Regions from separate parts of the Streptomyces sp. NPDC033845 genome, predicted to be linked through region 3. Evidence: riboswitches for the same ligand, from Rfam matches in the RefSeq annotation. Region 3 holds a riboswitch; each other region holds the start of a gene.
The links. A riboswitch is a leader RNA that binds a small molecule or an ion and turns the genes downstream of it on or off. The one in region 3 is predicted to bind cyclic di-AMP.
Positions count from the first base shown of each region.

Region 1: linked by a shared signal. The riboswitch ahead of ACZ50K_RS12705 (transglycosylase family protein) and the one ahead of ACZ50K_RS10985 (M23 family metallopeptidase) in region 3 are both predicted to bind cyclic di-AMP.
Region 2: linked by a shared signal. The riboswitch ahead of ACZ50K_RS21145 (M23 family metallopeptidase) and the one ahead of ACZ50K_RS10985 (M23 family metallopeptidase) in region 3 are both predicted to bind cyclic di-AMP.

Region 1 covers NZ_JBVIRI010000005.1:81,865-92,229, forward strand. Annotated here, with positions in the region: gene eno (phosphopyruvate hydratase) at 14-1,300, opposite strand; gene ACZ50K_RS12705 (transglycosylase family protein) at 1,564-2,292, opposite strand; cyclic di-AMP (ydaO/yuaA leader) riboswitch at 2,296-2,462, opposite strand; gene ACZ50K_RS12710 (LysM peptidoglycan-binding domain-containing protein) at 2,739-3,854, opposite strand; gene ACZ50K_RS12715 (cytochrome P450 family protein) at 3,973-5,247, opposite strand; gene ACZ50K_RS12720 (globin domain-containing protein) at 5,369-6,571, shown strand; gene ACZ50K_RS12725 (nucleoside triphosphate pyrophosphohydrolase) at 6,597-7,592, opposite strand; gene ACZ50K_RS12730 (SurA N-terminal domain-containing protein) at 7,620-8,243, opposite strand; gene ACZ50K_RS12735 (YfhO family protein) at 8,425-10,365, shown strand, end outside.
Region 2 covers NZ_JBVIRI010000009.1:231,193-241,557, reverse strand. Annotated here, with positions in the region: gene ACZ50K_RS21165 (restriction endonuclease) at 1-292, opposite strand, end outside; gene ACZ50K_RS21160 (DNA gyrase/topoisomerase IV subunit A) at 408-2,864, opposite strand; gene ACZ50K_RS21155 (M16 family metallopeptidase) at 3,100-4,455, shown strand; gene ACZ50K_RS21150 (M16 family metallopeptidase) at 4,476-5,858, shown strand; cyclic di-AMP (ydaO/yuaA leader) riboswitch at 6,075-6,234, shown strand; gene ACZ50K_RS21145 (M23 family metallopeptidase) at 6,247-7,044, shown strand; gene ACZ50K_RS21140 (GntR family transcriptional regulator) at 7,190-7,864, shown strand; gene ACZ50K_RS21135 (HPr family phosphocarrier protein) at 8,085-8,366, opposite strand; gene ACZ50K_RS21130 (bifunctional acetate--CoA ligase family protein/GNAT family N-acetyltransferase) at 8,551-10,365, shown strand, end outside.
Region 3 covers NZ_JBVIRI010000004.1:255,818-266,182, forward strand. Annotated here, with positions in the region: gene hpnD (presqualene diphosphate synthase HpnD) at 1-57, shown strand, start outside; gene hpnE (hydroxysqualene dehydroxylase HpnE) at 233-1,609, shown strand; gene ACZ50K_RS10955 (polyprenyl synthetase family protein) at 1,606-2,739, shown strand; gene shc (squalene--hopene cyclase) at 2,867-4,885, shown strand; gene ACZ50K_RS10965 (phosphorylase family protein) at 4,885-5,553, shown strand; gene hpnH (adenosyl-hopene transferase HpnH) at 5,559-6,587, shown strand; gene ACZ50K_RS10975 (aspartate aminotransferase family protein) at 6,653-8,020, shown strand; gene ACZ50K_RS10980 (tyrosine-protein phosphatase) at 8,040-8,825, opposite strand; cyclic di-AMP (ydaO/yuaA leader) riboswitch at 9,076-9,250, shown strand; gene ACZ50K_RS10985 (M23 family metallopeptidase) at 9,253-10,305, shown strand.

The DNA.
Region 1 (10,365 bases), on a different contig from region 3:
AGGCAAGGCGTGATTAGCCCTTGAACCGCGGGAAGGCGGAGCGGCCGGCGTACACGGCGGCGTCGTCGAGGATCTCCTCGATGCGCAGCAGCTGGTTGTACTTGGCGACGCGGTCCGAGCGGGCCGGGGCGCCGGTCTTGATCTGACCGCAGTTCACGGCGACGGCGAGGTCGGCGATGGTGACGTCCTCGGTCTCGCCGGAGCGGTGCGACATCATGCACTTGAAGCCGTTGCGCTGGGCCATCTCCACGGCGTCCAGGGTCTCGGTCAGCGAACCGATCTGGTTCACCTTGACGAGCAGGGCGTTCGCGGAGCCCTCCTCGATACCGCGGGACAGGCGCTCGGGGTTGGTGACGAAGAGGTCGTCGCCGACGATCTGCACCTTGGAGCCGATGCGCTCGGTGATGACCTTCCAGCCGGCCCAGTCGTCCTCGTACAGCGGGTCCTCGATGGAGACCAGCGGGTACGCGGAGACGAGCTCCTCGTAGTACTCGGTCATCTCGGCGGCCGAGCGGGACTGGCCCTCGAACTCGTACTTGCCGTCCTTGTAGAACTCGGACGCGGCGACGTCGAGCGCCAGCGCGATGTCCTTGCCCGGGACGTAGCCGGCCTGCTTGATGGCCTCGACGATGAGGTCGAGCGCGGCGCGGTTGGACTCCAGGTTCGGGGCGAAGCCGCCCTCGTCGCCCAGACCGGTGGAGAGGCCCTTGGTGTGCAGGACCTTCTTGAGGGTGTGGTAGACCTCGGCACCCCAGCGCAGCGCCTCGGAGAAGGACTCCGCGCCGATCGGGGCGATCATGAACTCCTGGATGTCCACGTTGGAGTCGGCGTGCGACCCACCGTTGAGGATGTTCATCATCGGAACGGGCAGCAGGTGCGCGTTCGGGCCGCCGAGGTAGCGGAACAGCGGGAGGTCCGAGGCCTCCGAGGCGGCGTGCGCGACGGCCAGGGAGACGCCCAGGATCGCGTTGGCGCCCAGCGAGCCCTTGTTCTCGGTGGCGTCCAGGTCGATCATCGCCTGGTCGATCAGGCGCTGCTCGGTGGCGTCGTAGCCGACGAGCTCCGGGCCGATCTGCTCGATGACGGCGAGGACGGCCTTCTCGACACCCTTGCCGAGGTACCGGTTGGAGTCCCCGTCACGGAGCTCCACGGCCTCGAAGGCACCGGTGGAGGCGCCGGACGGAACGGCAGCACGGCCGGTGCTCCCGTCGTCGAGGCCAACCTCGACCTCGACCGTGGGGTTGCCTCGGGAGTCCAGGATTTCCCGGGCTACGACGACGTCGATGGACGGCACGAGCATCTCCTTCTGGGATGTGACGCTGAGTGTGCGGTGGCATGGGAGGCCGTGGCACGGCCTCTGCCGGACTAGAGCCTAACCGGCTCCGGGGGGTCGGTCGGTCGACCGCCCGGGTCCTGGGACGAAAAAGGGCCCGAATACCCTGGTTCCGGGACATAGGGCCCTGGAGATTCGGCGGAGGAGCCCGCCCGGAGCCGCGAAGCACGCCCGCCCGGCGCGTCGGTGACGCGCCGGGCGGGCGTGGCTGCCGGGGTTCCGGCGGAGGGTCAGGAGAGGTTGAGCTTCTGGCCCGGGTAGATCAGGTCGGCATCGGTGACGATGTCCTTGTTGAGCTCGTAGAGGTGCTCCCAGCCGCCCTTGACGTTCTGGGCGTCGGCGATGGCGCCGAGGGTGTCGCCGGCCTGGACCTCGTAGGAGCCGTTGCCGGTCTTGGGGGCGACGGGGGCCGCGGGGGCCGACTTCTTGGCGGCCGGCTTGGACGGGGCCGGGGCGACCGTGGTGCGCTCGGACCGGGTGGTGGTCTCGGCGCGCTTGGTCTCCTTCTTCACCTTGGCCTTCTTCGTCTCGGTCTTCGCCTTCGAGGCGGAGCCGTTCGAGGTGCCGGTGGAGCCGCCGTTGTACGCGGCGCCGGTGAGGCCCTTGCCGCAGTGCGGCCAGGCGCCCTTGCCCTGGCCCGCGAGGACCTTCTCGGCGATCGCTATCTGCTGCGACTTGGAAGCCTGGTTGGCGGTGGAGGCGTAGGCCTTGCCGCCGTAGGCGGCCCAGGTGGAGGCGGAGAACTGCAGGCCGCCGTAGTAGCCGTTGCCGGTGTTGATGGACCAGTTGCCGCCGGACTCGCAGCGGGCGACGGCGTCCCACTGGGAGGCGGTGGCGGCGCTGGCGGTGCCCGCGGCCATCAGCGGAGCGGCAGCGGCGGCGCCGACCACTCCGGCGAGCGCGACGACACGGGTGGCCTTGGAGGCGCGGCGGTGCTTGCCCTTGCCGGAAAGCAGCATGGAGGTTCTCCTCACCGACGCCTACGAGGTGAGCTGTCGGGTTCGGGCGAGTGAGTTGCCCGGTCGCGCAGTGCGCGTCTTCACCCCAAGCCGTTCCGTGACCATCTCTCAATGGCCGGGCCCGGCACTTACCTTGGTTCCCCCGCTCCTGCCTTCGGCGCTTGACGCGACGACTGTTCCCTCCGTCCGCCGGCAGGATTCGGCGATGCGGTCGAAGGGGCCCGCGGTGGCGAGCGATTCAGAAGGTAGACAGGTCCGGCCCGGATGTTCAATCGGCGTCAGATGCCCGAAACGGCCCCTACTTGCGCTTCCCGGAGGGACGTTTGCGCAGGTGAGGGGCCGATTTCCGGAAGGTCACAGACAGGACACGCCAGTTGAGCGGAAGAGACGCATGTCTCACTTACACGAAACGGACATCGCACGCTTTCCGGTCGGGCGAACTGCCCCTATTCCGGGGTTACATCCAGTTTCTGGCCGGGCTTGATGAGGTCCGCGTCCTCGCCGATGACCTGCTCGTTGGCGGCGTAGAGGGCCTTCACCCCGCCGGTCACGCCCTTGGCGTCGGCGATGCGGGTCAGGTTGTCCCCGGCCTTCACCGTGTAGGTGGAGTCCGTTTTTTCCGACTTTGCATCAGAAGTGCCCGGTGTCTCGGCGGCAGGGGCGCCGCGATGTCTTCCGGTGCCGGTCCCCGGGTCGGTCGTCCCGCCGGTCTCCGGCAGCAGGCCCGTGCCGCCCTCGGGGGCCGTCGGGTCGGCCGGGGCCGTCGGGTCGGCGGGGGCGGTCGGGTCGGTGGGCAGGGCCGGCGCGGTCGGGCCCACCGGGGTGGTGGGCGGGGCCGTGGGGTCGGCGGGCGCCGTCGGGTCCTCGGGGCCGGTCGGCGGCACCGGCCGCGTCGGGGCGGTCGGGTCCGTCGGATCGGTGGGCGAGGTCGGAACGTCCGGAAGAGCCGGAACGTCCGGGTTCGTCGGGGCAGTCGGCGCCGTCGGCACCTCGGGCACCAGCGGGCCGTGCGGCAGCGGGGCCGGCTCCTCGGGCGGCAGCGGGGCCGGCATCATCGGGACGCCGGGGGTGTAGGCGCCGCCGGGCGCGGCCGGCAGCTCGTAGCCCGCGGAGGAGTCCGGGGCCGGCTCCTTCTCCGCCGGGGCGGCCACCTGCGGCTGGCCGGGGTCGACGGCGGCGGCCGGGCCGCCCCGGGCGAGTCCGGCGGACTCGGCGCAGGAGGACCACGCCTGGGGGCCCTCGTCGGCCAGCACCCGTTCGGCCACCGCGATCTGCTGCGAGCGGCTGGCCAGGTCGGCGCGCGGGGCGTAGTCGAGTCCGCCGGCCGCCTCCCAGCGTTCCTGGGTGAACTGGAGCCCGCCGTAGGCCCCGCTGCCGTAGTCGGCGCTCCAGGTGCCGCCGCTCTCGCACTCGGCGACCTTGTCCCATGTGGCGGTGTCCGCCGCGCTCGCGCCGGTGGCGGCGAACAGCGGGAGCGCCAGGGCGGTGCCGGTGACTCCGGCCGTGACGACTATCGCGGGGACCTGACGGGGCCGGCGATGCCGGCCGTTCCCGGAACGCATGAGGGTGGACCTTTCGCGTGACAGCGGGGAGGTCACGGAACCTAGCGCTCCTCGAACGCTTGTCACAAGTCGATGCAGCGCAGATCACGCGAAGGTCACATCGTTGACTCCGGGTCAGTTAATCAGCGGGTGTGAACCTGACCGGCAGGGTGCGCAGCCCCCGCATGATGAGCCCGCCGCGCCAGCGCAGGTCGGCGGGGTCCGCGGCGAGTTCGAGGTCCGGCAGACGCGTCAGCAAAGTGGCCAGCGCGGTCTGGCCCTCCAGCCGGGCCAGCGGCGCGCCGAGGCAGTAGTGGATGCCGTGTCCGTATCCGAGGTGCTGATTGTCGGTGCGGGAGAGGTCCAGGGTGTCGGGTGCGGTGAACCGTTCGGGGTCGCGGTCGGCGGCGGCGAGCACCACCAGGACCGGGTCCCCGGCCTCGATCCGCTGTCCGCCGAGGGTCAGCGGGCGGGTGGCGAAGCGCCAGGTGGCGAGCTCCACCGGGCCGTCGTAGCGCAGGAGTTCCTCGACTCCGGTGGCCAGCAGGTCGCTCTCGCCGGCCGCGAGGGAGGCCTGGAGGCGGGCCCGCTGGTCCGGGTTCATGAAGAGGGAGTGGACCCCGTTGCCGATGAGGTTCACGGTGGTCTCGAATCCGGCGAAGAGCAGGATGAAGGCCATCGCGGTGGCCTCGGCCTCGGTGAGGTGGTCCCCGTGGTCGCTCGCCCGGATCAGGTCGGAGATGAGGTCATCGCCCAGATCATCCCTTTTGCGGTGGATGAGTTCTCCGAGATAGGTGCGCATCTGCTTCACCGAGCGGGCCACCCCGCCGCGCGGACCGCCGCCCTGCCCGGCCTTCGTGTGTCGCAGCATCATCCCGGCCCAGTCGCGGAAGTCGTCCTGGTCCTCTCGCGGTACCCCGAGCATCTCGCAGATGGCGTAGATGGGGAGGGGGAACGCGAACTCGTGGATGAGATCCGCCTCCCCCCGCGCGGCGAACCCGTCGATCAGGTGGTCGGTGAGCTCCTGCACCCTCGGGGTGAACTCGGCGACCCTGCGCGGGGTGAACGCCTTGGACACCAGCCTCCGCAGCCGGGTGTGGTCCGGCGGGTCGATGTTGAGCAGATGGGTCATCAGCTCGGCCTTGCGCTCGCCCGGGATCCCGGTCCTGCCCTTGGCGTGCGCGGGCTCCGCGTGGTGCGCCGGGTTCTTGCTGAGCCGCTGGTCGGCGAGGGCCTGCCGGGCGTCGGCGTAGCGGGTCACCAGCCAGGCCTCGACCCCGCTGGGCAGCTTGGTGCGGTGCACCGGGGAGTGCTCGCGGAGCCAGGCGTAGGCCGGGTAGGGGTCGGTCGCGAACTCCCAGTCGAAGAGCGTGGGGGCGGCGGGCTGGGCGGCGGCTGCGGGTTCCTCGTGCACCGTCCGACGGTATCCCGGCCCGGACCGCCGACCCCATTTGGGAGCTTCGCCGCGGCTGTCCGCAGATCGGCGGGAGCTTGACCTGACCTCGCGCTGCCTTCCTACTTTCGGGTTTGTGGATGTGAGGATCTTGAAGAGCAGTTTCGCGGTGGTGGAGAGACGGGCCGAGCACGCGGTCAAGTACTTCTACTCCCACCTGTTCTGGCACCACCCCGGGCTGCGCGCCCTCTTCCCGTCCTCCGCCGAGGACATGGAACGCCAGCGGGACCGGCTGTTCGCCGCGCTCACCCATGTCATCGCCCACCTGGACGACGAGACCGCGGGCCCCTACCTCCGCGACCTCGGCCGGGACCACCGCAAGTTCCTGGTCGGCCCCGAGCACTACGCGGCCGTCGGCGCCAGTCTGCTCGCCGCGCTCGCGGAGGCCTCCGGGGACGCCTGGAACCCGGTCGTGGAGAAGGCCTGGGCCGAGGCCTACCGGCTGATCTCGGAGACGATGGCGGCCGGGGCCGCCGACAGCGCGGACCCGCCCTGGTGGGACAGCGAGGTCGTGCGCCACCTCCAGTACGGCCGGGACATCGCCGTCCTCACCCTCCGCCCGCACCAGGTGCTGCCGTTCCGGGCCGGCCAGTACGTGAGCGTCAGCAGCGACCGGGTGCCCACCACCTGGCGCACCTACTCGCTGGGCAACGCACCACGCCCCGACCACACCCTCGACCTGCACGTCAGCCGGATCGAGACGGGCCGGCTGAGCACCGCGCTGGTCGAGGAGGTCCGGCCGGGCGAAACGCTCCGGCTCGGGGCCCCCGGCGGGCGCATGACCCTCCGCCGGGACGGCCGGCCGATCAGCCTGGTCGCCGCCGGCACCGGCTGGGCCCCGATCCTGGCCATCCTGGAGGAGCTGGTGGAACACCCTCCCGACCAGGACGTGCGGCTCTTCGTGGTGGCCCGCGACCAGCCCCACCTGTACGACCGGCCGCTGATCGACGAGTACGCCGCCCGCTATCCCTGGCTGAGCGTCACCTACATCACCCCGGCCCCCGGCCGGCCCCGCAACCAGGCCACCGACCGGCTGGCCACCGCACTCTCCAACCGGGGGCTGTGGCCCGAGCAGGACGCCTACCTCAGCGGCCCGCCCCGGTTCATCGAGGGGACCGCCCGGCTGCTGGCGGAGCTCGGCGCCCGCCCGGACCGGGTCTTCCACGACTCGGTCCCGGCGGACGGGGCCTCCCGGACCCGCCCGCTGGGCTTCGGCGAATGGTTCCTGAACCCCCCGTCCACCCACTGGCACGACCCCTCGGCCCGCGCCCCCCGGGACTTCTGACCACGTCACCGCGGCGCCAGGGCCGCTACGGCGTGCCGGTGAGGCCCTCGGCCGCCCGGATCGCGTCCCGGTAGGCGCGGGCCGCCGCGCGCAGCGCGGTCTCCGGGTCCACCCCGTCCTCCTCGGCGCGGGCGGCGAGCGCCAGCAGCTCGTATCCGATGCCCTCGCCGACCGGCAGCGGCACCGGCAGGGCCGCCGACCGGACCCGGCCGGCCAGTTTCGCCGCCAGTGCCAGGCCCGGCTGGCCCAGCGGCACCCCGTCGGTGACCGAGGCGCGCCGCTTCTCCGCCGCCTTGGTGCGCTGCCAGTGCTCCTGGACGTCCTCGGGGGTCTCGGCCTTCTCCTCGCCGAAGACGTGCGGGTGCCGGTGGATCAGCTTGGCGACCAGGGCCCCGGCCACGTCGTCGACGGAGAACGGCTCGTCCTCCTCGTCCGGCCCGCCCTCCTCGGCGATCCGCGCGTGGAAGACGACCTGAAGCAGCACGTCCCCGAGCTCCTCGCGGAGCTCCTCCCGGTCCCCGGCCTCGATCGCCTCCACCAGCTCGTACGCCTCCTCGATGGCGTACTTGGCGAGCCCGCGGTGGGTCTGGGCGGAGGTCCAGGGGCATTCCCGGCGGACCCGGTCCATCACCTGGACCAGGTCGAGCAGCCGGGCCCCGGGCAGGTCGTAGGAGCCGGGCAGCAGTTCCAGGTCGGGCATGGCGTACCGGCCGGAGCCGGCCAGCCGGGCCAGTCCGTCGGTGAGCACCCGGTCGCCCTCGCCGCCGGGCAGCACCACCACGGTCCGGCCGCCGGCGCACTCGGCCACCAGCCCCTCGGCGTCCGCGCCGGCCAGGACCACGTCCACCCCGGCCTCCCGCAGATAGGGCAGCTGAGGATGGCCCGGGTCGGCGCACAGGACCCGGTCGGCGGTGCGCAGCACCTGCCAGGCGGGCCAGGACAGCACTCCGGGGGCGACCCGGTGGCTGGTGGTCAGCAGGACGATGCGGCCGGTGGGCTCGGCGGGCGGGTGCTCAGTCACCCGTCGAACCTACCGCCGCGGCCGGGGTCAGGCTCCGGCCGGGGGTTCCTCGGTGCGGGTCTTCTGGGTGATCCAGGGGGTCTGGTAGTCGCCGACGGCGATCTGCTTGGTGTCCCAGGAGCCGTACCGGGGGTTGACCTCGATGTCGAGGGTGCGGGCGGCCTCGGCGAGCTTCTCGACCACCTTCTCCTGGCCGTAGCGGTCGCTGAGCTTGGCGAAGAGCAGCTGGAAGCGGATCTCGTCGTCGAGCTGGTCGGGCGCCAGCGGCACCCTCTGGGCGAGCATCAGCTCGGCCATCTTCTCCGGGCCGCCGGTCTGGGCCAGCTGGTTCGCCCGGACCTCCTCGATCTCCTTGGTGGTGAGGCCGATCCCGGCGGTCTTCGCCGCCCGCTCCAGCACCCGCAGCTGGATCATCTTGCTGAGCTTGACCCGCTCCAGGCGGGCCGAACCGGAGATCAGCTGGGCGGCGTTGGCGGACCGGTTCTGCGCGTCCCGGACGTCGTTCACCTGTGCCTGGAGCGCCGAGGTCGTGATCCGTTCCCCGCCGACCACGGCGGCGGTGCCGGGCCGGGCCTCGCCGGAGCAGGCGGAGAGCAGGGGGGCCGCCAGGAGCAGGGCGGCGGATACGGAGAGCGCAGTGCGACGGTGCAAAGGAGCCTCCAGGGCCGGGGCTGAGATTGTGCGTTCATGCACAAGGGCCTTGCGGTGATCGATGGTATGAGCTCAGGTTGATCAGAGCCACTGGTTCGACCAACGATTCCGGCTGTGTTGGGGTGCGTGTTCACCCGGTGGCCATGCCCCGGTCTTCCCGCCCTGCCAAGGTCGTCCCACCATGTCGACACCGCACCGCACCGCCCGCCGCCCGGGCCTGCACGGAGCGGCGCTCGCGGCGCTGCTCACCGTGGCCGGGGTGTGCGCCGGGGACGCGGCCGCACGGGTGTTCCCCTACGGTCCGCGCAACCGCAGCATCAACGACCTCGGCAACCAGTTCGTGCCCTTCCACGCCCATCTCTGGGACCTGCTGCACGGACGTGCGGCCGGCGGACTGCTGTTCAACTGGCAGTCGGGGTACGGGACCGGCTTCCTGCCCGACCTGGGCACCTATCTGAGCAGCCCGTTCGCACCCCTGGTCGCGCTGTTCCCCCGGTCGGAGATAGACCTCGCGGTCTATGTGGTGACCGTGCTCAAGACGGCGGCGGCCGCCGCGGCGACGGCCTGGCTGCTGCGGACCCTGCGACCGGGCCCCCGGTGGGCTGCCGCGGTGCTGGCGGCCTCGTACGCGCTGTGCGGCTGGTCGCTGATGGAGGCCTCGTACAACCCGATGTGGCTGGACGGGCTGATCGCCTTCCCGATGCTGTGCCTGACCGGTGAGTGGGCGCTGCGGGCCCGCCGCCCGGTGCTCGGCCCGCTGGTGGTCGCGGTGTGCTGGACGGCGAACTTCTACACCGCGTACATGGCCACCCTCGGCGCCGCCCTGGTGCTGCTGGTCCGGGTGCTGCTGGAGCGGGAGGGCGTACGGGACCGGGCCCGGGTGCTGCTGCGGGCCGCCGCCCGGACCCTGCTGGGCATCGCGCTGGCCGCCCCGCTGCTGGTCCCGGTGTACCTCGGCAGCAAACAGGCCTACCCGGGCCTGGTGCGGGAGTTCGTCCCCGCGTCCTGGCCGGACCTGTGGGCCCGGCTGCTGCCCGCCACCTACGACTTCTCCTCCCCCGCCCTGTTCGTCGGCACCGGCACCCTGCTGCTCGCCGCGGCGCTGCCCTTCCACCGGTCGGTGCCGCGGCGGGCCCGGCTGTGCTGGACCGGGCTGGTCCTGGGGGTGCTGCTGTCCTTCCAGTGGGAGCCCACCCATCTGGCCTGGCACGTCTTCGCCACCCCCAACGGCAGTCCGTACCGGCAGACGTTCGTGCTGGCCGGGGTGCTGGTGATCGCCGCCTGGACCGGGCTGGCGGCCGGCCGGCCGGGGACCGGAGCGCTGGCCGCGGGTGCCGGGGTGCTGGCCGCGGTGGCGCTCTGGTCCACCGGCAGCGCCCTGCCGGGCGCCGCCTCCTACGCGCTGTTCCTGGGCGGGCTGGCGGTGGCCGCGCTGTGCTGGCGGCTGCCGCGGCAGCGCCGGTTCGCGCTCCCGGCGGCCGGGCTGCTGGCCCTGGTGCTGGTCGGCCAGGCAGCCGCCACGGCCTCCTTCGCCCACCACGGCAAGCTGGTGCGGATGGACGACTACCCGCCCTGGGGGGAGCGTCACCAGGCGCGGGCCCGGGCGCTGGCCGGTGCCGAGGGGTGGCCCCGGTACCGGACGGATCCGAGCCGGCCGGCCCTCACCGGGAACGATCCGCTGCTGCTGGGCGGGGAGGGCGGCGGCTACTACAGCAGCCACACCCCGGAGGTGTACACCCGGACGATGGCGGCGCTGGGGGCCGGCTGGACCTCGCGCGGCCGCAATGTGCAGAGCATCGACAACCCGGTCACGGACGCCCTGTTCGGGGTCGGGGCCCGGCTGATGCCGGACGGCACGGTGGCCCGCCGGGACGCCCTGCCACTGGTCACGGTCCGCCCGCCGGACCCCGGCGGGACCGTCCCGGAGTACGGTTCCTCGCCCTTCCGGAACCAGGAACTCCTGCTGGGGGCGCGGGTGTACGAGGATCCGGTCGCCCCCGGGGTCTGCGCGGCCGGCACCGAGGCCTATCTGTGGGCCCCGTCCTACGACGGACCGGTCCGGCGGGCCGACGGGCCGGGGGTGCGGCTGCACGGCAACGCGCCCCGCAACCGGGCGGCCCTC
Region 2 (10,365 bases), on a different contig from region 3:
CGAAGGGCTCCACCCGCTCGGGCAGCGGCTGTTCGCCGGAGCTCCGGGGCGGGACCCGGCAGCCGGTGGCCAGCAGTCCCGTCAGTGCCTCGACCCGGGCCTCCGCGTCCGCCGTGAGCCGGTCGGCCTCGGCGGCCCGGTCGCGCCGGTGGGCGGCCTCCCGCTCGCGCGCCGCCCGGGCCGCCTCCCGTTCGAAGGCGCGCTGCTGCACGGCCGCCTGCCGCAGGTACGACTGCTGGGCGCGCTGTGCCGCGGCCCGGTTCCGGGCCGGTCCGTCCGTATGCCGACTCACCGTGAAAATCCCCCCACCAGGCGACATCGGATCAACCTTAGTCGCCCGGTGGGGGCTGATCACCCGGCCGGATCACCCGACCGGATCACCCGCCAGGATCACCCCGTGGCGGGGCTCAGAGCGCCGCTCCGGCCACCACGGCCACCTGCTGGGTGAGCGGGGTGCCCGAGCCGTCCCGTCGGGGGTCCGGCTCCGGCAGCTCCACCGGGGTGCCGTTGGCGCTCGCCCCGCGCGCCGGAGCCGCGCCCGCCCAGGCCAGGGTCAGCAGGTCCTCGCCCTTCAGGAACCGCTGGCAGCGGACACCGCCGGTGGCCCGGCCCTTGCGCGGGTACTGGTCGAACGGGGTGAGCTTGGCGGTGGCCACCGAGTCGTCCAGGGTGCCGTGCGAGCCGGCCACGCTGAACACGAAGGCCTCCGCGGCCGGGTCCACCGCCGAGAAGTGGATCACCTTGGCGGTGCCGTTGAGCTTGATGCCCGCCATGCCGCCGGCCGGCCGGCCCTGCGGCCGGACCTGCCCCGCCGGGTAGCGGAGCAGCTGGGCGTCGTCGGTGATGAAGACCAGGTCCTCCTCGCCGGTGCGGAGTTCCACCGCGCCGACGATCCGGTCACCGTCCTTGAGGGTGATGACCTCCAGCTCCTCCTTGTTGGCGGGATAGTCGGGGACCACCCGCTTGACCACGCCCTGTTCGGTGCCCAGTGCCAGGCCCTGGGAGTTCGCCTCGTCCAGCGAGATCAGGCAGACGACCTTCTCGTCCGGTTCCAGCGCGGACAGGAACTCGCCGATCGGGGCCCCGCCCGCCAGGTTCGGCGCGGCGGCGGTGTCCGGGAGCTGCGGCAGGTCGATCACCGACAGCCGCAGCAGCCGGCCGGCCGAGGTGACCGCGCCGACCTCGGCGCGGGCGGTGGCCGCGACCTGGGAGACGATCAGGTCGTGCCTGGTCCGCCGGCCCTCGTCCGCGGGCAGCGGGTCCGCCGTGACCGTGCGGGCGAGCAGGCCGGTGGAGGAGAGCAGCACCCGGCACGGGTCGTCCGCGACCTCCAGCGGGACCGCGGCCGGGGCGGTGCCCGCCGACTCCAGCAGCACCGTCCGCCGCTCGGTGCCGAACTTCTTCGCCACCGCCGCCAGTTCGCCGGAGACCAGCTTGCGCAGCTCCGCGTCGGAGTCCAGGATCCCGGTCAGCTCGTCGATCTCGCCGGTGAGGCGGTCGCGCTCCGACTCCAGCTCGATCCGGTCGAAGCGGGTGAGCCGCCGCAGCGGGGTGTCCAGGATGTACTGGGTCTGGATCTCGCTCAGTGAGAAGCGCTCGATCAGGCGCTCCTTGGCCTGCGCGGAGTTGTCGCTCTCCCGGATCAGCGCGATGACCTCGTCGATGTCGAGCAGCGCCACCAGCAGGCCCTCGACCAGGTGCAGCCGGTCCCGGCGCTTGCCGCGGCGGAACTCGCTGCGCCGCCGGACGACCTGGAAGCGGTGGTCCAGATAGACCTCCAGCAGCTCCTTCAGGCCCAGGGTCAGGGGCTGTCCGTCGACCAGGGCCACGTTGTTGATGCCGAAGGACTCCTCCATCGGCGTCAGCTTGTAGAGCTGCTCCAGCACGGCCTCCGGGTGGAAGCCGTTCTTGATCTCGATGACCAGCCGCAGGCCGTGCGAGCGGTCGGTGAGGTCCTTGACGTCCGCGATGCCCTGGAGCTTCTTGGAGCCGACCAGGTCCTTGATCTTCGCGATGACCTTCTCCGGGCCGACCGAGAAGGGGAGCTCGGTGACGACCAGGCCCTTGCGGCGGGCGGTCACGTTCTCCACCGCCACGGTGGCGCGGATCTTGAAGGTGCCGCGGCCGTTCTCGTACGCGTCCTTGATGCCGGCCAGGCCGACGATCCGGCCGCCGGTGGGCAGGTCCGGACCCGGCACGAAGCGCATCAGCGCCTCCAGGTCGGCCTGCGGGTACCGGATCAGGTGCCGGGCGGCGGCGATGACCTCGCCCAGGTTGTGCGGGGGCATGTTGGTGGCCATGCCGACCGCGATCCCGGAGGCGCCGTTGACCAGCAGGTTGGGGTAGGCGGCGGGCAGCGCGACCGGTTCCCGTTCCTGGCCGTCGTAGTTGGCGGTGAAATCGACGGTGTCCTCGTCGATCGACTCCGTCATCAGCGAGGTGGCGTCGGCCATCTTGCACTCGGTGTAGCGCATCGCGGCGGGCGGGTCGTCGTTGCCGAGCGAGCCGAAGTTGCCGTGGCCGTCGACCAGCGGCAGCCGCATGGAGAACGGCTGGGCCATGCGCACCAGGGCGTCGTAGATGGAGGCGTCGCCGTGCGGGTGCAGCTTGCCCATCACCTCGCCGACCACGCGGGCGCACTTGACGTATCCGCGGTCGGGGCGCAGGCCCATCTCGTTCATCTGGTAGACGATCCGGCGGTGGACCGGCTTCATGCCGTCCCGCGCGTCCGGCAGGGCCCGGGAGTAGATCACCGAGTACGCGTACTCGAGGAAGGAGCCCTGCATTTCGTCGACGACGTCGATGTCGAGGATCTTCTCCTCGAAATCCTCCGGCGGCGGGGTCTTCGTGCTGCGGCGGGCCATCGCTGCGGCGCTCCTTATCCAAGTGGACCGGGCTGATCGGGGTGACCGGGTCGGGGCGGGGACGGGCTGGTGGGGCTTCGGGACGGGCTGGGTCTGTCGCGGACCATTGTGGCCCGACGCTCCGACAACGCCGACTCCGACCCAGGAGTGACCCGGGAACTTATCCGGGGGACGGCGCGCTTGCATACAGTGACAGGTCTGACAGAAATCCCAGCATCGCGATCGAAGGGACCACATGCCCATGGGTCACACGGCCACCGAGCAGACCGCCCCCGGCGGCCTGACAGCGACCGAGCACCGGCTGGCCAACGGCCTGCGCGTGGTGCTCTCCGAGGACCACCTGACCCCGGTCGCCGCGGTCTGCCTGTGGTACGACGTCGGTTCGCGCCACGAAGTCAAGGGGCGTACCGGTCTGGCTCACCTCTTCGAGCACCTGATGTTCCAGGGCTCCGCGAGCGTTCCGGGCAACGGGCACTTCGAGCTGATCCAGGGGGCCGGCGGCTCCCTCAACGGCACCACCAGCTTCGAGCGCACCAACTACTTCGAGACGATGCCCACCCACCAGGTGGAGCTGGCGCTGTGGCTGGAGGCGGACCGGATGGGCTCGCTGCTGGCCGCCCTGGACGAGGAGTCCATGGAGAACCAGCGCGACGTGGTCAAGAACGAGCGCCGCCAGCGGTACGACAACGTGCCCTACGGCACCGCCTTCGAGCGGCTGACCGCGCTGGCCTACCCGGAGGGCCACCCGTACCACCACACCCCGATCGGTTCGATGGCCGATCTGGACGCGGCCTCCCTGGAGGACGCCCGGGCGTTCTTCCGGACGTACTACGCGCCCAACAACGCGGTGCTCTCGGTGGTCGGCGACATCGACCCGGAGCAGACCCTGGCCTGGGTGGAGAAGTACTTCGGCAGCATCCCCGGGCACGACGGCAAGCAGCCGCCCCGGGACGGCTCGCTGCCCGAGACCATCGGCGCCGAGCTCCGCGAGGAGATCGTCGAGGAGGTCCCGGCCCGCGCGCTGATGGCCGCCTACCGGCTGCCGCAGGACGGCACCCGCGAGTGCGACGCGGCCGATGTCGCCCTCACCATCCTGGGCGGCGGGGAGTCCTCCCGGCTGCACAACCGCCTGGTACGCCGGGACCAGACGGCCGTGGCCGCCGGTTTCGGAATGCTGCGGCTGGCCGGCGCGCCCTCGATGGGCTGGCTGGACGTCAAGACCTCCGGCGGGGTCGAGGTCCCGGCCATCGAGTCGGCGGTGGACGAGGAGCTGGCCCGGTTCGCGGCCGAGGGTCCGACCGCGGAGGAGATGGAGCGGGCCCAGGCCCAGCTGGAGCGCGAATGGCTGGACCGGCTGGGCACGGTGGCCGGCCGGGCCGACGAACTGTGCCGGTTCGCGGTGCTGTTCGGCGACCCGCAGCTGGCGCTGACCGCCGTCGGCCGGGTGCTGGACATCACCGCCGAGGAGGTGCAGGCCGTGGCCGCCGCCCGGCTGCGTCCCGACAACCGGGCGGTGCTGGTCTACGAGCCGCTGGCCGGGTCCGCCGACGGGGACGACGAGAACGACGAGAACGAGGGGGCGGAGCAGTGAGCGACACCGCAGCCGTGACCATGACCTTCCATCCGCAGCCGCAGGCCGGCGAGGCCCGTCCGTGGGCCTTCCCGGCGCCCGAGCGGGGTGCCCTGGACAACGGCCTGACGGTGCTGCGCTGCCACCGGCCGGGCCAGCAGGTGGTGGCGGTGGAGGTCGTCCTCGAAGCCCCGCTGGACGCCGAGCCGGCCGGTCTGGACGGGGTGGCCACCATCATGGCGCGGGCCCTGTCGGAGGGCACCGACAAGCACTCCGCCGAGGAGTTCGCGGCCGCCCTGGAGCGCTGCGGGGCCACCCTGGTCGCGCACGCCGACCACCCCGGGGTGCGGGTCTCCCTGGAGGTGCCGGTCTCCCGGCTGCCCAAGGGGCTGGCGCTGCTCGCCGAGGCGCTGCGGGCCCCGGCCTTCGCCGACGAGGAGGTGGACCGGCTGGTCCGCAACCGCCTCGACGAGATCCCGCACGAGCTGGCCAACCCGCAGCGGCGGGGCGCCATGCAGCTCTCCAAGGAGCTGTTCCCGCCGCGGCTGCGGATGTCCCGGCCGCGCCAGGGCACCGCGGAGACCGTGGCCCGGATCGACTCCGCGGCCGTCCGCGCCTTCTACGAGGCGCACGTCCGCCCGGCCACCGCCACCGCGGTGATCGTGGGCGACTACCCGGCCGCCGAGCTGGACGACGTGCTGGCCGAGACCCTGGGCGGCTGGACCGGCGGTACCGCCGAGCGCCTCCCGGCCACCCCGGTCACCGCCGACGACACCGGCCGGGTGGTCATCGTGGACCGGCCCGGAGCGGTCCAGACCCAGCTGCTGATCGGCCGGATCGGACCGGACCGGCACGACCGGGTCTGGGCGGCCCAGGTGCTCGGGACGTACTGCCTGGGCGGCACCCTGACCTCCCGTCTGGACAAGGTGCTGCGCGAGGAGAAGGGCTACACCTACGGGGTGCGGGCCTTCGGCCAGGTGCTCCGCTCCACCGCCCCGACCGCCCCGGAGGGCGCCACCGGGGCGTCCATGCTGGCGATCAGCGGGTCGGTGGACACCCCCAACACCGGTCCGGCGCTGGAGGACCTGTGGAAGGTGCTCCGGACGCTGGCGGAGGGCGGACTGACCGACGCCGAACGGGATGTGGCGGTGCAGAACCTGGTGGGCGTGGCCCCGCTCAAGTTCGAGACCGCGGCCTCCGTCGCGGGCACCCTGGCCGACCAGGTGGAGCAGCAGCTGCCGGACGACTACCAGGCCCGGTTGTACGCGCGGCTGGCGGAAACCGGCACGGTGGAGGCGACTTCGGCCGTGGTCAGCGCGTTCCCGGCGGACCGGCTGGTCACCGTCCTGGTGGGCGACGCGGCGCAGATCGAGGCCCCGGTGCGGGCCTTGGGCATCGGAGAGGTGACGGTGGTCGCCAACTGACCTGCGGGCGGCGCCCGGAGGAGGTCTGACCCCAGGGGCCCCGGTGGTTCATCCACCGGGGCCCCTTTTGCTCTTGATGCCCGATTGGCTGGAGTGGTGCCCGGTATGCGGTGTGGCGTACGCAACAAAATCCCGTGTCCGTTTGGTGATCTACCGATCATCCGCCTAGCGTCGGTCCCGCTGTCCGTCAGCTGTAACCGCCGCACCCGCGGCACCGGACAGCGATCGCCGAGTCCCCGTCAGGCGCGAGCCTGGGGAGCCGGGGACCCACATGAGTCCCTGGGGTGAATCGGGCCGCCTCGCAAGAGGGGGACCGTAGGAGACCTTCCTGCTCCGAACCCGTCAGCTAACCCGGTAGGCGAGAGGGAAGGAAAGGATCAGCCCCTTCATGGCGTTTGGCAGTCGTGCCGCCGGCTCCGGCAAGCACCGTGGTACCAGCCGTCTGAGCAAGAAGAGCGCCGGCATAGCCGGTATAGCCGCCCTCGCCACCACGGGCGTCGTCGGCTCCTTCGCCGCTCCGGCCTTCGCCGCGGACAACGACCACGTGAACCTGGACACCGGCCTCAACGCCGTTGTCGTCGCCGATGACCTGGCGGGCGAGATCGAGGCCCAGGCCGAGGCCCAGCAGCACGCCGCCGAGGCCGCCGCCGCGAAGGCGCAGGCCGAGGCCGAGGCGAAGCAGCGGGCCGCCGAGGCCAAGCGCATCGCCGAGGTCAAGGCGAAGGCCGAGCGCGAGGCCAAGGAGCGCGCCGCCCGCGAGGCCGAGCGCAAGCGCCTGAACACCTTCGTCTCCCCGCTGGCGAACTCCTACGTCTCGACCCAGTACGGGGCGGGCGGCAGCATGTGGTCCTCCGGCACCCACACCGGCATCGACTTCCACGCCGACTCCGGCACCGTGGTCCGCTCCGTGGGCCTCGGCACGGTCGTCGAGGCGGGCTGGGGCGGCGCCTACGGCAACAACGTGGTGATCAAGCACGCCGACGGCACCTACACCCAGTACGGGCACATGCTGAAGCTGTCCGTCTCGGTGGGCCAGCAGGTCGAGCCCGGCCAGCAGATCGGCCTCTCCGGCAACAGCGGCAACTCCAGCGGCGCGCACCTCCACTTCGAGGCCCGCACCGGCGCGGACTACGGTGACGACATCAACCCGATCACCTACCTCCGCTCGCACGGGGTCCGCGTCTGACGCACCGCCCCGCCCAGCACCTCCGAACAGGCCCCGGCTCATCGAGCCGGGGCCTGTTTCTTTTGCCTTCCGTCGCCGCCCGGAAATAATCGTGTGCTGCAATGGGGTCGAGACAATGACGCCAGCATTAACCGGAGGTCCGGTCTTGCGTATTCCTGCGCACGCGGTGTGTACGGCAATCCGCGACGATATCGTCACCGGAGTCTACGAGCCCGGTGGCAGACTCACCGAGGAAGTGCTCGCCCGCCGGTACGGGGTCTCCCGGGTCCCGGTCCGCGAGGCGCTGCGCACCCTGGAGTCGGAGGGGTTCGTCACCACCCGGCGGCACGCGGGCGCCTGTGTGGCCGAACCCACCGCGCAGGAGGCGGCCGATCTGCTGGAGCTGCGGACCCTGCTGGAGCCGCTGGCGGCGGCCCGGGCGGCCCGGCGCCGCGGCGACGCCCACCTCAAGGTGCTCCGCGGGCTGGTCCGGCTGGGCCAGGAGCGGGCCAGACAGGGCCAGGGGGAGGATCTGCGCTCGCTGGGCGGCTGGTTTCACGAGACCCTGGCCCAGGCCTCCGCGAGCCCCGGTCTGATCGCCCTGCTGACCCAGCTGCGGCACAAGGTGGCCTGGATGTACGCGGTGCCGGTGCCGGTGCGGCCGGTGGAGTGCTGGACGGAGCACGGGGCGATCGTGGACGCGATCACCCGGGGGGACGCCGAGCGGGCCCGGGCGCTGACGGCGGCGCACGCCGAGCGGGCGGCCGACGCCCACCGGGTCCGGGTGTGGCCGGTGAGGACCTCGCAACCTGCCGTAAACATGCCGAGCGGCCGCCATTAACAGGGCCCGTATACAAAGGGAGCCCCGGCCGCGGCCGGGAATTCACTGCTGCCCGGAATTCGATGGCGGGCTGAATCCGTGTGCTGGATCCGCCTGCCGGAATTCCGTGTGTGTATTTCCGGCCGGGCGACCCGGGAAAAGCGGAGGAGCCGCGGCCCCGGTGTTCCGGGTGCCGCGGCTCCTCGCCGAGCTCGTGGCCGGGCGGACCCGGCGGGTGGGCTCAGACGGTCTCGGGAAGCTCGTCCAGGCCCTTCTCGACCAGCTGGGCCAGGCGGTCGAGCGCGGCCTCCGCGCCCTCGGCCTCGGAGGCGAGGATGATCTCCTCGCCGCCCTGGGCGCCCAGGCCCAGCACGGCGAGCATGGAACCGGCGTTGACGGGGTTGCCGTCCACCTTCGAGATGGTCACCGGGACGCCGGAAGCGGTCGCCGCACGGACGAAGATCGAGGCGGGACGAGCGTGCAGGCCCTCGGCCCAGCCGACGTTGACGCGGCGCTCTGCCATGGTGATGCCCTTCAGGTTCTGACGGTTGTCTAGACCAGTCTCTCACGGCACCCGGAATGCTCCGACCGACCTTCGGCCCGGATCCACCGCCGTTGGACCTTCCCCAGCTTGCACCGTTTTGCCCGGGGCTGCCTAACGCGCCGCGCGAGGGTCCTCCCGCCCGTTCGCGCCGTAGGATCAGGCCATGACGACCGCGTCGGACCCCTCGTACCCGGCCCACTGGGAAGCGGACGTCGTGCTGCGCGACGGCGGCACCGCCCGTATCCGGCCCATCACCACCGAGGACGCCGACCGGCTGGTCAGCTTCTACGAGCAGGTCTCGGACGAGTCGAAGTACTACCGCTTCTTCGCCCCCTACCCCCGGCTGTCCGCCCGCGACGTGCACCGCTTCACCCACCACGACTACGTGGACCGGGTCGGCCTCGCCGCCACCGTGGGCGGGGAGTTCATCGCCACCGTCCGCTACGACCGCACCGGCCCCGACGGCCGGCCCGCCTCCGGCGACGCCGACCAGGCCGAGGTCGCCTTCCTGGTCCAGGACGCCCACCAGGGCCGGGGGGTGGCCTCCGCCCTCCTCGAACACATCGGCGCGGTCGCCCGGGAGCGGGGCATCCGCCGCTTCGTCGCCGAGGTGCTCCCCGCCAACAACAAGATGATCAAAGTCTTCAAGGACGTCGGCTACCAGCAGAGCCGCACCTTCGAGGACGGCACCGTCCACCTGACCCTCCAGCTGGAACCCACCGCCGAGTCCCTGGCCGTCCAGCGCGCCCGCGAGCAGCGCGCCGAGGCCCGCTCCGTGCAGCGCCTGCTCGCCCCCGGATCGGTGGCGGTGATCGGAGTGAGCCGGTCCGGCGCCGGGATCGGCGCCGCCGTGCTGCGCAACCTCCGCGACAGCGGGTTCCGCGGACACCTCTACGCGGTGAACGACGCCCTCGCCACCGGCATCGGCGGCGACCTGCTCGACGGGGTCCGGGCCTACCGCGACCTCGCCGCCATCGGCGCCCCGGTGGACCTGGCCGTGCTCGCCGTCCCCGCCGAGCGGGTCCCCGAGGCCGTCACCGCCTGCGGGGAACACGGGGTGCAGGGCCTGGTGGTGCTGTCCGCCGGATACGGCGAGAGCGGCCCCGAGGGCCTGGAGCGGCAGCGCGAACTGCTCCGCCAGGCCCGCTCGTACGGGATGCGGATCATCGGCCCCAACGCCTACGGGGTCATCAACACCGCGCCCGGGATCAGCCTGAACGCCTCCCTCACCCCGGCCCCCGCACCCGCCCGCGGCCGGATCGGCCTGTTCACCCAGTCCGGGGCCATCGGGATCGCCCTGCTGTCCGGGCTGCTGCGGCGCGGCGAGGGGCTCTCCTCGTTCGTCTCGGCCGGCAACCGGGCGGACGTCTCGGGCAACGACATCCTCCAGTACTGGTACGAGGACCCCGACACCGACGTGGCCCTGATGTACCTGGAAACCCTGGGCAACCCGCGCAAGTTCACCCGGCTCGCCCGCCGCACCTCCGCCGTGAAGCCGGTGGTGGTCGCCAAGGGCGGCCGGCACACCGGCGTCACCCCGGCCGGACACGCCGTCCCCGGCACCCGGCTGCCCGACGCCACCGTCTCGGCGCTGCTCCGCCAGGCCGGGGTGATCCGGGTGGACACCGTCACCGAACTGGTCGACGCCGGCCTGCTGCTGGCCTCCCAGCCGCTGCCGGCCGGACCGCGGGTGGCGATCCTGGGCAACTCGGAGTCCCTGGGCGTGATCACCTACGACGCCTGCGTCTGGGAGGGCCTGCGCCCCGAGCCGCCGCTGGACCTGACCACCGGGGCCACCGTGGCCGACTTCCGGACCGCGCTGGCCGAGGCCCTCGCCTCGCCCGCCCACGACGCCGTGGTGGTCACCGCGATCCCCGCGGTCGGCGAACCCGAGCTCGCGGACGAGCTGGCGGACGCCCTGCGCGCGGCCGCCGCCGCGGTGCCCGGCAAGCCGGTCCTGGTGGTCCATGTGGAACTC
Region 3 (10,365 bases):
TCCGGCCTGGACGCCCGGACCATCTCCCGGCAGAGCGCCAGGAAGCGGCCCCTGTGACCCCCGGCCGCGCGGCGGGCGCACCGGACCCCGACGGCACCCCGTTCCCCGCGGGCGTCCCGGGGTCCGCGTCCGGTCCGCGGGCAACCCCCGGACGGTCCGCCGCGTCCTTCCGTCCGGACCGCCGTCCGGGCGGCCCGGGCACGGCACCGCACACCCGCGAGGAGGACCGCCCGTGACCGAGCCGAACACGGCCGTGGTGGTCGGCGGCGGCCTCGCCGGGGTCACCGCCGCCCTGGAACTCGCCGACGCGGGCCTGCGGGTCACCCTGCTCGAAGGCCGGCCGAGGCTCGGCGGCCTGGCGTTCTCCTTCCAGCGCGGCGCCCTCACCGTCGACAACGGCCAGCACGTCTACCTGCGCTGCTGCACCGCCTACCGGTGGTTCCTGGACCGGATCGACGGCACCGCCCTGGCCCCGCTCCAGGACCGGCTGGACGTCCCGGTCCTCGACGTGGCGCACCCCGGGGGGCCGCGGCTGGGCCGGATCCGCCGGACCGGGCTCCCGGTTCCGCTGCACCTGGCGGGCTCGCTGGCCCGCTACCCGCACCTCTCGCTCGCCGAACGCGCCGCCGTCGGCCGGGCCGCCCTCGCGCTCCGCCGGCTCGACCCGGCCGACCCGGCCCTGGACGGGCTGGACTTCGGCACCTGGCTGGGCCGCTACGGCCAGTCGCCCCGGGCGATCGAGGCGCTCTGGGACCTGATCGGGGTGGCCACCCTGAACGCCCCGGCCGGCGAGTCCTCGCTGGGCCTGGCCGCCATGGTGTTCCGGACCGGGCTGCTCTCCGAACCGGGCGCCGCCGACATCGGCTGGGCCCACGTCCCGCTCGGCGACCTCCACGACACCCTCGCCCGCAAGGCCCTGGACGCCGCCGGGGTGCGCACCGAACTCCGCACCAAGGCCACCGCCCTCACCCGCACCGCGGAGGGCGACTGGCGGGTGGACACCGAGGAGGAGAGCCTGCGGGCGGGCACCGTGGTGCTGGCCGTCCCGCAGCGGGAGGCGCACGGCCTGCTCCCGCAGGGCGCCCTCGACGACCGGGACAAGCTCCTCGACATCGGCACCGCGCCCATTCTCAACGTGCACGTGGTCTACGACCGCAAGGTGCTCCGGCAGCCGTTCTTCACGGCCCTCGGCTCGCCCGTCCAATGGGTGTTCGACCGCACCGAGTCCTCCGGACTCACCGGCGGCGGCCAGTACCTGGCCCTGTCGCAGTCGGCCGCACAGGCCGACATCGACGAACCGGTGGCGGCGCTCCGCGCCAAGTACCTGCCCGAACTGGAGCGGCTGCTGCCCGCCGCGCGCGGCGCCGAGGTCCGCGACTTCTTCGTCACCCGGGAGCGGACAGCGACGTTCGCCCCCACCCCCGGCGTCGGCCGGCTGCGGCCCGCCGCGCGCACCGACGCGCCCGGGCTCTACCTCGCCGGTTCGTGGACGGCGACCGGCTGGCCCGCGACCATGGAGGGCGCCGTCCGCAGTGGGGTGAGCGCGGCACAGGCCGCCCTCACCGTCCTCGGCCGCCGCCGGGCCGACCCGCTCCAGGAGGCGGTATGACCCCCACGCACACCAGCACCACCAGCAGCACCGGCACAGCAGGTACAGGAACCAGAGGAGAGCCAGTGAACCCGGGGAATCACACGGGCAACGTCGAGAAGGCGGACACGCTCGCGCTGCTGGAGCGCGGACGTACGCTCTCGACCCCCGTGCTCCGCGCGGCCGTGGACCGGCTCGCACCGCCCATGGACACCGTCGCCGCCTACCACTTCGGCTGGATCGACGCCCTCGGCAACCCCTCGGACGGGGACGGCGGCAAGGCCGTCCGCCCCGCGCTCGCGCTGCTGTCCGCGGAGGCCGCGGGTGCCGCCCCCGAGGTCGGCGTCCCCGGCGCGGTCGCCGTGGAGCTCGTCCACAACTTCTCGCTGCTGCACGACGACCTGATGGACGGCGACGAGCAGCGCCGGCACCGCGACACCGTGTGGAAGGTGCACGGACCCGCCCAGGCCATCCTGGTCGGCGACGCCCTGTTCGCCCTGGCCTACGAGCTGCTGCTGGAACTGGGCACGGTGGAGGCCGGCCGGGCCGCCCGCCGGCTCACCACCGCCACCCGCAAGCTGATCGACGGCCAGGCCCAGGACATCTCCTACGAGCACCGGGAGTCGGTCACCGTCGCCGAGTGCCTGGAGATGGAGGGCAACAAGACCGGCGCCCTGCTGGCCTGCGCGGTCTCCATCGGCGCGGTCCTCGGCGGCGCCGACGACCGGACCGCCGACAAGCTGGAGGAGTACGGCTACCACCTCGGCCTCGCCTTCCAGGCCGTCGACGACCTGCTCGGCATCTGGGGCGACCCGGAGTCCACCGGCAAGCAGACCTGGAGCGACCTCCGCCAGCGCAAGAAGTCCCTCCCCGTGGTCGCCGCCCTCGCGGCCGGCGGCCCGGCCTCGGCCGAACTGGCCGAGCTGCTCGCCGCGGACGCCAAGAGCAGCGACTTCGCCACCTTCTCGGAGGAGGAGTTCGCCCACCGGGCCGCCCTCATCGAGCAGGCCGGCGGACGTGAGTGGACCGCCGAGGAGGCCCGCCGCCAGCACGCCGTCGCGGTCCGGGCGCTGTCCGAGGTGGACATGCCGGAGCGGGTGCGCGAACAGCTCGTGGACCTCGCCGACTTCGTCGTCGTCCGCAAGAGGTGAACGCCACGCTCCAGCGGATATGACCCGCGAGTCGCCGGCCGGCGCGATCTGACGGAAGGATCCTTCGGCGCGCCGGCCGACGGCAGACCCCAGCACAGCAGAGACGCCACTGCACGAAGGGGAAGCCATGACAGCGACGACCGACGGCTCCGCGAACGCCCGCGGTGCCGCACCGGACAGCGGAACGAAGCACACGAAGAAGGCGCGGCACCCGGCCGGCCCCGCGACGGCCGAGGAGGCCGTCCGGCGGGCCACCGAGCACCTCCTCGCCCGCCAGCACCCCGACGGGTGGTGGAAGGGCGACCTCCAGACCAACGTCACCATGGACGCCGAGGACCTGCTGCTGCGCCAGTTCCTCGGCATCCGGGACGAGACCGTGACCCGGGCCGCCGCCCTGTTCGTCCGCGGCGAGCAGCGGGAGGACGGCACCTGGGCCACCTTCCACGGCGGGCCGCCCGACCTCTCGGCCACCATCGAGGCGTACGTGGCGCTCCGGCTCGCCGGGGACCCGCCCGAGGCCCCGCACATGGCCCGGGCCTCCGCCTGGATCCGGGCGCACGGCGGGATCGCCGCGGCCCGGGTCTTCACCCGGATCTGGCTGGCCCTGTTCGGCTGGTGGAGCTGGGACCACCTGCCCCAGCTGCCGCCCGAGCTGGTGTTCCTGCCGCCCTGGGTGCCGCTGAACATCTACGACTTCGGCTGCTGGGCCCGCCAGACCATCGTGCCGCTCACCGTGGTCTCCGCGAAGCGGCCGGTCCGGCCGGCCCCCTTCGTCCTCGACGAGCTGCACACCGACGCCCGCACCCCCCACCCGGCCCGCCGGCCGGCCCCGCTGACCAGCTGGGACGGCGCCTTCCAGCGGATGGACCGGGCACTGCACCTGTACCACCGGGTGGCCCCCCGCCGGCTGCGCCGGGCGGCCATGGACGCGGCGGCCCGCTGGATCGTGGAGCGTCAGGAGAACGACGGCTGCTGGGGCGGCATCCAGCCGCCCGCCGTGTACTCGATCATCGCCCTGCACCTGCTGGGCTACGACCTGGGGCATCCCGTGATGCGGGCGGGCCTGGCCTCCCTGGACCGGTTCGCGGTCTGGCGCGAGGACGGGGCGCGGATGGTCGAGGCCTGCCAGTCGCCGGTCTGGGACACCTGTCTGGCCGCCATCGCCCTCGCCGACGCCGGGCTCCCGGCCGACCACCCGGCCCTGGTCCGGGCGGCCGACTGGATGCTCGGCGAGGAGATCGTCCGTACCGGGGACTGGGCCGTCCGCCGCCCCGGACTCGCCCCCGGCGGCTGGGCCTTCGAGTTCCACAACGACAACTACCCCGACATCGACGACACCGCAGAGGTGGTCCTCGCGCTGCGCCGGATCCGGCACCCCGAACCGGCCTCGCTGGACGGGGCGGTGGCCCGCGGGGTGTCCTGGAACCTGGGCATGCAGTCCCGGGACGGCGGCTGGGCCGCCTTCGACGCCGACAACACCAGCCCGCTCCCCAACCGGCTGCCGTTCTGCGACTTCGGCGAGGTCATCGACCCGCCGTCGGCCGATGTCACCGCGCATGTGGTGGAGATGCTCGCGGCCGTCGGCAAGGCCGGGGACCCGAGGACCTGGCGGGGCGTCGAATGGCTGCTCCGCAACCAGGAGGAGAACGGTTCCTGGTTCGGCCGCTGGGGCACCAACTACGTCTACGGCACCGGCTCGGTGGTCCCGGCCCTGACCGCCGCCGGAATCCCCGGCAGCCACCCCGCGGTCCGCCGGGCCGTCGGCTGGCTGGAGTCCGTACAGAACGAGGACGGTGGCTGGGGCGAGGACCAGCGGTCCTACCAGGACCCGGAGCGCTGGGCGGGCCGCGGCGAGTCCACCCCCTCGCAGACCGCCTGGGCGCTGCTCGCGTTGCTGGCCGCGGGGGAGGGCGGCGGGAAGGCGGCCGCCCGGGGCGTCGCCCATCTGGTGCGGACCCAGCGGGCGGACGGCTCCTGGGACGAGCCCCAGTTCACCGGCACCGGCTTCCCGTGGGACTTCTCCATCAACTACCACCTGTACCGGCAGGTGTTCCCGCTCACCGCCCTGGGCCGCTACCTCTACGGGGATCCGCTCGCCCCGGATCCGGCCCCGGCCGCGGCACCGGCCGGGACGGAGGCCGGCTGATGTCCGCCGGTCCGCCGGTCCGGGCGGCCCCGCCGCTGCTGGTCGCCTGCGCGCTCGGCATCGAGCGGCTGGCCCTGGGCCGGGTGGACCGGCCGTCCCGGACGGGCCGCGACGGGGACACCGGACCCGTCACGGTGATCCGTACGGGCATGGGGCCGCGCGCCGCCGAGCGGGCGGTGGCCCGGGCACTGGCCCGGCCCGGGATGGCGGGGGCCTCGGTGGTCGCCACCGGGTTCTGTGCCGGGCTGGCCCCCGGAATGCACCCGGGGGACCTGGTGGTGGCCGAGGCCACCCGGGACCCGGGCGGCACCGTGCGCTGCGACGGCACGGCCCTGCTGGCCGGGGCGCTGGCCCGGGCGCTGCCCGGCCGGACCGTCCACACCGGTCTGCTGACCGGTTCCGACCACGTGGTCCGCGGCCCCGAACGGGCCGAGCTGCTGGCCCGCGGGGCCGTGGCGGTGGACATGGAGTCGGCGGCCACCCTCCGCACCGCCTCCCGCGCCGGGGGAGCCCCGGTTGCGGCCGTGCGGGTGATCGTGGACGCCCCGGAGCACGAACTCGTCCGTATCGGAACGGTTCGCGGTGGAATATCGGCCTTCCGTGTTCTCCGTTCCGTGCTGCCCGTTTTCATCGATTGGCACCACTCTTCGCCGCTCCCCAGGAGGTGAGCCAGATGGCCATGCCGCTGCGACAGTCCATCAGGGTCGGGACCTATCTCATCGAACAGAAGCTCCGCAAGCGGGAGAAGTTCCCGCTGATCGTCGAACTCGAACCGCTCTACGCCTGCAACCTGGCGTGCGAGGGCTGCGGGAAGATCCAGCACCCGGCCGGGGTGCTCAAGCAGCGGATGCCGGTCGCCCAGGCGGTCGGGGCGGTCCTGGAGTCCGGTGCGCCGATGGTGTCCATCGCCGGTGGAGAACCGTTGATGCACCCGCAGATCCACGAGATCGTGCGCCAGTTGGTGGCGCGGAAGAAGTACGTCTTCCTGTGCACCAACGCGATGCTGCTCCGCAAGAAGATCGAGAAGTTCACCCCCTCCCCGTACTTCGCCTTCGCCGTCCACATCGACGGGCTCCGCGAGCGGCACGACGAGTCGGTGGCCAAGGAGGGGGTGTTCGACGAGGCGGTGGCCGCCATCAAGGAGGCCAAGAAGCGCGGATTCCGGGTCACCACCAACTCCACCTTCTTCAACACCGACACCCCGCAGACCATCATCGAGGTCCTCGACTACCTCAACGACGACCTCCAGGTCGACGAAATGATGATCTCGCCCGCCTATGCCTACGAAAAGGCCCCCGACCAGGAACACTTCCTGGGCGTCGAACAGACCCGGGACCTGTTCCGGAAGGCGTTCGCGGGCGGCAACCGGCGCCGTTGGCGGCTCAACCACTCCCCGCTCTTCCTGGACTTCCTGGAAGGCAAGGCCGATTTCCCCTGCACGGCCTGGGCCATTCCGAATTACTCCCTCTTCGGCTGGCAGCGGCCCTGCTATCTGATGAGCGACGGCTATGTGCCCACGTACCGGGAACTCGTCGAGGACACCGACTGGGAGAAGTACGGCCGCGGCAAGGACCCGCGCTGCGCCAACTGCATGGCGCACTGCGGCTACGAGCCGACCGCGGTCCTCGCCACCATGGGATCGCTGAAGGAGTCCCTGCGCGCCGCCCGCGAGACCGTGTCCGGGAACCGGGAGAAGTCGTGACCGGGACCCCGGCTCCCACCGGGCCCGCCGGGACCGACGGCACCGACCGGCCCGCCCCGTTCGACCTGAGGGCCTTGCTGGCCGAACGGGGCGCGGAACGGTACGAACTGCACGCCCGTCACCTCAACCACCAGTTGCCCCGGATGCTGCGCACCATCGGCTTCGACAAGGTCTACGAACGGGCCGAGGGCGCGCACTTCTGGGACGCCGAGGGGAACGACTACCTCGACATGCTGGCCGGGTTCGGGGTGATGGGCCTGGGCCGGCACCACCCGGTGGTCCGGCGGGCCCTGCACGACGTGCTGGACGCCGGGCTGGCCGATCTGACCCGGTTCGACTGCCAGCCGCTGCCGGGGCTGCTCGCCGAGCGGCTGCTCTCGTACAGCCCGCACCTGGACCGGGTCTTCTTCGGGAACAGCGGCACCGAGGCGGTGGAGACCGCGCTGAAGTTCGCCCGGTACGCCACCGGCCGGCCCAGGGTGCTGTACTGCGCGCACGCCTTCCACGGGCTCACCACGGGCTCCCTCTCGGTCAACGGGGAGAACGGCTTCCGCGAGGGGTTCGCACCGCTGCTGCCCGACACCGAGGTCCCGCTGGGCGACCTCGGGGCGCTGGAGCGGGAACTGCGCAAGGGGGACGTGGCGGCCTTCGTGGTCGAGCCGATCCAGGGCAAGGGGGTCCACGAGGCCCCGCCCGGCTATCTGCTCGCGGCGCAGGAACTGCTGCACCGGCACAAGGCGCTGCTGATCGCCGACGAGGTGCAGACCGGCCTCGGACGGACCGGCGATTTCTACGCGTACCAGCATGAACCCGGCGTGGAGCCGGATCTGGTGTGCGTGGCGAAGGCGCTCTCCGGCGGCTATGTGCCGGTGGGGGCCACCCTGGGCAAGGACTGGATCTTCAAGAAGGTCTACTCGTCCATGGACCGGGTCCTGGTCCACTCGGCGAGCTTCGGTTCCAACGCCCAGGCCATGGCGGCCGGGCTGGCGGTGCTCTCGGTGATGGAGCGGGACGGGGTGGTCGCCAACGCCCGGGCCATGGGCGAGCTGCTGCGCGGCCGGCTGGCCGCGCTGGTGGACGAGTACGAGCTGCTGCACCAGGTGCGCGGCCGCGGGCTGATGATCGGCATCGAGTTCGGCCGGCCCTCCTCGCTGGGCCTGCGCAGCCGCTGGAGCATGCTCCAGGCGGCCCGCAAGGGCCTGTTCGCGCAGATGGTGGTGGTGCCGCTGCTCCAGCGGCACCGGATCCTCACCCAGGTGTCCGGGGACCATCTGGAGGTCATCAAGCTGATCCCGCCGCTGATCGTGGACGAGCGGGACGTGGACCGGTTCGTGACGGCCTTCCGGGCGGTGATGGACGAGGCGCACGCGGGCGGCGGCCTGATGTGGGAGTTCGGCCGCACCCTGGTGAAGCAGGCCGTCGCCCAGCGCTGACGGCCCGCTCCGGCGGGGCTCAGTCCAGCAGCCGGTCGTGCAGCCGGCCGAGGGTAGCGGAGTCGAGTCCGAGGCCCTCGGCGAGGTACCGGGGCACTCCGCCCCACTTCTCGTCGATGGTCTCGAAGGCGGCGTCCAGGTACTCGGCGCGGGCGTCGAAGAGAGGTGCGAGCAGGGCCGTGACCTCGGGGGAGCGGGTCTCGGGGGTGTCCCCGGTGCGGCGCACGCGGTAGCGCCGGTGCGGGGCGTTGGACTCCAGGTAGTCCGCGAGCACCGCCTCCCGCTCCACGCCGAGGGCCAGCAGGGTGACCGCGATCGACAGCCCCGCGCGGTCCTTGCCGGCGGCGCAGTGCATCAGGGCCGGCACGCTGTCCTCGGCCAGCGCGTGCAGCACCCGGGAGTGCTCTGCGGTACGGGTCCGGATGATCTGCCGGTAGGAGGCGGCCATCCGGGCGGCTGCCCGGCCCTCGCCCAGCAGTTCGCGCAGCTGCTCCAGCCGACCGTCCCGGACCATCTTCCAGAACTGTGAGCCGTCCGCCGGGTCGGAGAGCGGAATGCTGACGTTCCGGACACCGGGCAGCGGGACGTCGGGTCCCTCCAGCGCGTGGTCGGCGGCGTTGCGGAAGTCGAAGACGGTGTGGAGCCCGAGCGAGGCGAGGAAGTCCGCATCGGTTTCCGTGGCATGTGCGAGATGTCCGCTTCGAAATAGAACGCCCGATCTGACCCTCCGTCCGTCGACGGTCGACAAACCGCCCACATCACGGAAGTTACGCACTCCGGACAGTTCGGGTATCTGCTGGGTCACCAGGGCTCCTCCGCTTCGGTCCTGCCGGGTGAGGCAGATCATACGGTGACGTTCGGTGGCCGGGCTCCGGCGCCGAATTCCCTGCCAGGGACGGGTGTTGCGCCCATTGCGCGGACTCAGGGTGACCGGAATTCCGTTGATCCATCATCCCGGTGATTCCCCGGGGGAATTCACGGCTTGTTCCCCAAGGCCGAACTGGAATACGGTCACCACCGATCCGGGTGAAACGCCTAATCCTGCCGCCACCCGGAAACCGCACCCGACTCATTCACGTGCGCGGCAGGAGCGGGGGAACCAGGCAGGCCGCCGGACCGGATCTTCTTTATTCCGGGACGGCTCGGGGTGAAGCCGTACATCCGATGTGCGGCCGGACATCTCCAGTCCGAACCCGACAGCTCACCTCGCAGGCGACGGAGAGGAATTCGCGATGCCCGGTAAGGGAAAGCACCGCCGCCCCAAGTCCAGCCCGATCACCCGTGGTTTCGTCGCGGCCGGCACCGGCGGCGCGGCCCTCGCGCTCCCGCTGCTGGGTGCCGCCGGCGCCAACGCGTCCGAACTCCCGGCCGCCCGTGCCGCGGTCCCGGCCACCGTCCCGGCCGCGGCCCCGGCCGCCGCCCTCCCCACGGCGAAGACCACCCCGGCCCCCGCCCAGCGGGCCGCGCACCGCGCCCCGTCCGTCTACACCGTGGCCCCCGGCGACTGCCTCTCGCAGATCGCCCAGGACCGCGGCATAGCCGGCGGCTGGGAGCGTCTCTACGCCGACAACCGCGAGGCCGTGGGCTCCGACCCCTCGCTGATCCACCCCGGCCTCCGACTGGACCTCGCCGGCTCCGGCAAGGCCGTGGCCGAACGGCGGCTGCCCGCCGTCCCGAAGCAGCGCACCGCCGCCACCCCCGAGCGCCAGCGCCCCGCGAGCCCGGCCACCGAACGGGCCTCCACCGAACCGGCATCCGCCGACCGGGGCACGAACGACCGCGGTACCGACGACCAGGGCTCGACCGGACCGGGTACGGGTGACCAGGGTGCGACCGAGCAGGGCTCCACCGGGCAGGAGTCCGGGACGAGCGCCTCCGCCTCCGGCTTCGTGGCCCCGGTCGTCGCCCGGATCAACACCCAGTACAAGGCCAGCGGCAGCATGTGGTCCAGCGGCTCGCACACCGGTGTGGACTTCGGCGCGACCATGGGCACCAGCGTCAAGGCCGTGGGCGCGGGCACCGTGGTCTCGGCCGGCTGGGCCGGCAGCTACGGCAACGAGGTCATCATCCGGCACGCCGACGGCCACTACTCCCAGTACGGCCACATGTCCCAGCTGTCCGTCTCGGTCGGCCAGAGCGTCACCGCCGGCACCCAGGTCGGCCTGGTCGGCTCCACCGGCAACTCCACCGGCCCGCACCTGCACTTCGAGATCCGCACCACCCAGAGCTACGGCTCGGACATCGACCCGCTGGCCTACCTCCGCTCCAAGGGCGTCACCGTCTGACCGGCGGCACCACGGCGGTCCGAGCGGTCCGGGGCCGGGAATCCGAGGCGGATTCCCGGC